2 regions of the Simplicispira piscis genome follow, and region 1 is predicted to be linked to the other one. Evidence: predicted binding sites of a transcription regulator. Region 1 holds the regulator's gene; the other holds the start of a gene.

Region 1 (2,456 bases):
GATCATGGTGCTTGGTAATGATCTTGTTGCAGGCGCAGTAATAGCACAGCGACTCGCAAAACGGGATGTGAACGTACACCGACAAGGGCAAGGCCTTGCCCACGGCGCTTTGCCTGCGCTGCTGCAGGGCCAGCACGTATTCGTCCTCACCGAAGGCATCAACAAAGCGGTCAGCGGTGGGGTACGAGGTGTAACGGGGTCCCGATACATCAAACCGGGTGAGCAATTCAGGGGTTACAACAGTCATTTAGGTTCCTAGCTGGCTTTTCTAATGTGCCCCAGATTAGCGGTTCGAATCTTGATTTTGGTCAAGCACCTGTTGGAGCTACTGGCTCTGTTCTGGCAAAAATGCAGAATGGGTGATAATTTGACTTATGTCAGCCCCAACCCGCATCTCCATCGTCCCCGCATCCCATGCCGACGAGTCGTCGGGCGCTCTGTCTGAAACCGGACAGGTACCCGTTCACATGACACCCCAGGCGTTCAAGGTTGCGTGTTCGAACTGCAATTTGCGTGAATTGTGCATGCCGGTGGGTCTGAACGACGAACAACTCAAGCGCATTGACGATGTCGTGGCGGTACGGCGAAAGATCAAGCGTGGCACCACGCTGTTCCGCAATGGCGAACAGTTCACCTCGCTGTTTGCCATCCGCACAGGCTTCTTCAAGACCTGCGTAGCGACCGAGGACGGGCGCGACCAGGTCACAGGCTTTCAAATGGCCGGCGAGATCATCGGCCTGGACGGCATCGTCAACGACCACCATACCTGCGATGCAGTGGCCCTCGAAGACGCCGAAGTCTGCGTCATGCCCTTCGACCGCATTGAAGAACTGTCGCGCGAAGTCAACGCCCTGCAGCACCACGTGCACAAAATCATGAGCCGCGAGATCGTGCGTGAGCACGGCGTCATGTTGCTGCTGGGCAGCATGCGCGCTGAAGAGCGATTGGCCGCCTTTTTGCTCAACCTGGTGCAGCGCCTGCATGCACGCGGGTTCTCGCAGTCAGAGTTGGTGCTGCGCATGACGCGCGAAGAAATCGGCAGCTACCTGGGCCTGAAACTTGAGACCGTGAGCCGCACTTTCTCAAAATTTGTGGAAGAAGGCATTGTCGAGGTCAAGCAGCGCCATGTGCGTATTTTGAGCCCCGATGCCCTCAAACGCATCGTCAATAGCCAGCAAGCCTGTCACTAGCGCGCCCACAAGAGCGTCGCCATCGCAATGCTGCAACATGGCGAAGCAAAAAAACCCTGAACCCGCTTGGAAAGCCGATTTTTTACCAGTAGCATTCCGTATGCCAGTGGAAAAGCAGGTTTTCGCTGGTGCATTGACCCATCCCAACAAGGAAATTCCCAACATGGCAACTGCAAAAAAAGCCCCGGCCACACCAGCCGCTGCTGCCAAGACCGCTGCTCCCGCCAAGAAGCGCACCCCTAACGCCGCGTTCATGAAAGCCCTGACGCCCAGCCCCGCCCTGGCGGCTGTCGTGGGTGCAGCACCGCTGCCACGCACCGAGGTCATCAGCAAGCTGTGGGTCTACATCAAGGCCAACAACCTGCAGGACGCCGCCAACAAACGCATGATCAATGCCGATGCCAAGCTCAAGGAAATCTTTGGCAAACCCCAGGTGTCCATGTTCGAAATGGCCGGCCTGATTGGCAAGCACGTGAAATAACGAGCGACTGCGCTCCCCAAAGCCGGCTTTGCCGGCTTTTTTTCGTCTGTTTGATCTGATCCTGTGGCGAAAATACATCAACACGAATGATAATGACTATTGTTTGATTTAACATCCTTGTGCGCGATACCCGCACAGCCACGCCTTTGCCAGCCACTGCCTAGCGCTCCACCTTGGCGACACCTTCTGCGGTGTCCATTGCATTTCCAACCAACGGAGGCCACTTTGGCAAAGAAACCCACGCAGCAGCGTTCCGCAACGCTTTTGCACAACGCATATTCCCCTGCCGCTGAAAAGGCCCTGATTCCGCTGGGCGCACTGATGCTCGCAGCGTCCATGGGCAGTTGGGCCCAAACCACCGATAACGCGGCCACCCTGTCCACGGTGACCGTGAAAGACACGGCGGAGATCCAGAGCAAGGACACCGTGCGGGTGAAGAAAACCACCGTGGGCAAGGGAAATCAGGACATCCGCGACATCCCGCAATCGGTCACCGTATTCACCGAAAAGTTGATGAACGACCGCAACCAGGATGACTTCCGCGAAGTGCTGCGCACCACGGCGGGCGTGACCTTCCAGTCCGGCGAAACGGGTGAGGAAGACGTGCGCCTGCGCGGGTTCTCGCTCGGCCAGGCGGGGGACATCTACACCGATGGCATGAAGGATGCGCCACTGTACGAGCGCGACACCTTCAACCTCGACCGCGTCGAAGTGCTCAAGGGCTCGGCCTCCATGTTGTTTGGCAAGGGCTCGACCGGCGGCGTGGTCAACCAGGTCAACAAGGC
Region 2 (2,456 bases), on a different contig from region 1:
AGCACGGCTGTGATGGACGATGTAGCCACCATGACCAAGGTGGCCACGCAGAAGACGGCGGGTGTGTTGGGCGACGATTTGGCGCTCAACGCCCAGCAGGTCACCGGTGTGCGCGCCGAGCGGGAACTGCCTGTGGTCTGGGCCGTGGCCAAGGGGTCGCTGGTGAACAAGGCGATTTTGGTCCCGGCGGCGCTGGCTATCAGCGCCTTTTTGCCCTCGCTCATCACACCCTTGCTCATGCTGGGTGGCGCCTATCTGTGCTTTGAGGGGGTCGAGAAGCTGGCCCACAAGTTTCTGCACGCCAAAGAGGACGCTGTAGGCACTGCCCAGCACCTGCAGGCCAATGCCAATCCGGCCGTGGACCTGGTGGCCTTCGAAAAGGAAAAAATCAAGGGTGCGGTGCGGACCGACTTCATTCTTTCGGCCGAAATCATCGTGATTGCCTTGGGCACCGTGGCGGCGGCCAGTTTCTCGCAGCAAGTGGCGGTGCTGGTGGGCATTGCCCTCTTGATGACCGTGGGCGTCTATGGTTTGGTCGGCGGCATCGTCAAGCTCGATGACCTGGGGCTGTGGCTCAGCGGCAAGGCCAGTGGGGCTGCGCAGGCGTTGGGCCGGGGTTTTCTCGCCATGGCGCCGTGGTTGATGAAGTTTCTTTCGGTGGCCGGCACGGCGGCCATGTTTCTGGTGGGGGGCGGCATTCTGGTGCACGGCATTCCCTGGGTGCACCACGCCGTCGAGGCTGCGGGGGCGGCTGTGGGGCACGGTGCCATGGGCGGGCTGTGGCAGGCGCTTGCGACCAATCTGCTCAATGCGCTGGCAGGTCTGGCGGCGGGCGGGGTGGTGCTGGCAGGCGTGTTGCTGGTGCAGCGGCTGCGCAAACCGGGCGGCGTCTCCCGCTGAGTGTTCTCTTTACTGCTGAAATTGCGGGTAAACCCTTGTTTTTGATTTGGGGCAAAGATAGCCTTACTAAATATAGGCCTAATGGTGTTGCGGGTATTTCCCCGTGCCAATTCCCGAGTCGAGCATGAAAAAGAATCTTCTGGCGGTCGCTGTTGTGTGTGCCTTGAGCGCCGGTACTGCATTGGCGCAGCAGGCCGAAGGCCCCTGGATGGTGCGCGTGCGTGCGCTGCACCTGGACAGCGCCAACAAGGACACCACAGGCCTGAACCTGTCGGTCAACAACAAATGGATGCCCGACGTCGATGTGAGCTATTTCTTCAGCCCGAACCTGGCGGCGGAACTGGTGCTTTCGGTGCCGCAAAAACACACGCTGCGCTCGGGCGCCACGGACATCGGTTCACTCAAGCACCTGCCACCCACGCTGCTGCTGCAATACCACCACGATATGGGCGGCTTCAAGCCTTACGTGGGGGCTGGCGTGAACTACACACGCTTTAGCAGCGTGCGCGCGCCCGCAGGCGTGGACATTGACCGCAACAGCTTTGGAGCGGCGCTGCAGGTGGGTGTGGATATTCCGCTGCAAAAAAATCTCTACCTGAACCTGGATCTGAAGAAGGTGTACATCGGCACCGACGTCAGTGCGGGCGGAGTCAAGGTGGGCAGCTTCAAGGTCGATCCCGTGCTGTTCGGCGTGGGCCTGGGCTGGCGTTTCTGATCACACAGCGCATAGGGTGCAAGGCCGGTTTCCCCCGGCCTTTTTTTGTGGGCAGTGTTTTGTGGGGCGAAGGCCTACAGCGCAGATTGCAGCAGCCCGGCACAATGGGCTGGCGAATCTGCGGCCCCTTGCGCGGGGTAGCAGGTGCTTCTTTCTGCCAGCGGCCACGCCGAGAAAGCCCCCTCCGTTCATGCAAGAGCCCCGCCATGCCGAGATCATTGAAGGCCTGCGCCGCACCCCCGCCTGCATTTCTCCCAAATACTTTTACGACGAGCGCGGCTCCCGGCTGTTCGAAGCCATCACGCGCCTGCCCGAGTACTACCCGACACGCACCGAACACGCCATCCTGCAAGCGTCGGGCGCCGATATTGCCCGTGCCATCGGCCAGGGCTGCACGCTGATCGAGCCGGGCGCGGGCAGCTGTGCCAAGGCGGCCGTGCTGTGCGGGCTGATTGCACCGCGCTGCTTCGTGGGTGTCGATATTTCGGCCGACTACCTGACAGGGGCCGTGCAACGGCTGGGAGCGTGCTTTCCGGGCATGGACGCCCGTGCGCTGGGGGGCGACATCACGCGGGGGATTGATCTGCCAGGCGATTTACCTGCCGCGCCGCGCCTGGTCTTCTACCCTGGTTCGTCGATTGGCAACTTTGACCCGCCCGGTGCGCTGGCCTTGCTGCGCCAGATGCGCGCACTGGCGGGGGACGATGGCGGGCTGCTCATCGGTATCGACCTGCCCAAAGAGGTGGCGGTGCTCGAAGCTGCCTACGACGATGCGCAGGGCGTGACGGCGCAGTTCAACCTCAACGTGCTGGCACATGTGAACCGCCTGATCGGCAGCGAC

What was found. Region 1 encodes FNR, which switches genes on or off when oxygen is low (the NO sensors DNR and NnrR bind a similar motif). Its sites were predicted from a motif close to TTGATNNNNATCAA; they were not measured.
Region 2: ACYVOC_RS01450 (OmpW/AlkL family protein) is a predicted target of FNR. The motif match lies at 942-955, and genes of this name have one in related genera.

The regions. Positions count from the first base shown of each region.
Region 1 is NZ_BAAGQN010000027.1:22,265-24,720, forward strand. Features, by position in the region: gene hemN (oxygen-independent coproporphyrinogen III oxidase) at 1-247, opposite strand, end outside; gene fnr (fumarate/nitrate reduction transcriptional regulator Fnr) at 468-1,190, shown strand; gene ACYVOC_RS16910 (SWIB/MDM2 domain-containing protein) at 1,354-1,671, shown strand; gene ACYVOC_RS16915 (TonB-dependent receptor) at 1,897-2,456, shown strand, end outside.
Region 2 is NZ_BAAGQN010000004.1:36,172-38,627, reverse strand. Features, by position in the region: gene ACYVOC_RS01455 (DUF808 domain-containing protein) at 1-900, shown strand, start outside; gene ACYVOC_RS01450 (OmpW/AlkL family protein) at 1,025-1,615, shown strand; gene egtD (L-histidine N(alpha)-methyltransferase) at 1,806-2,456, shown strand, end outside.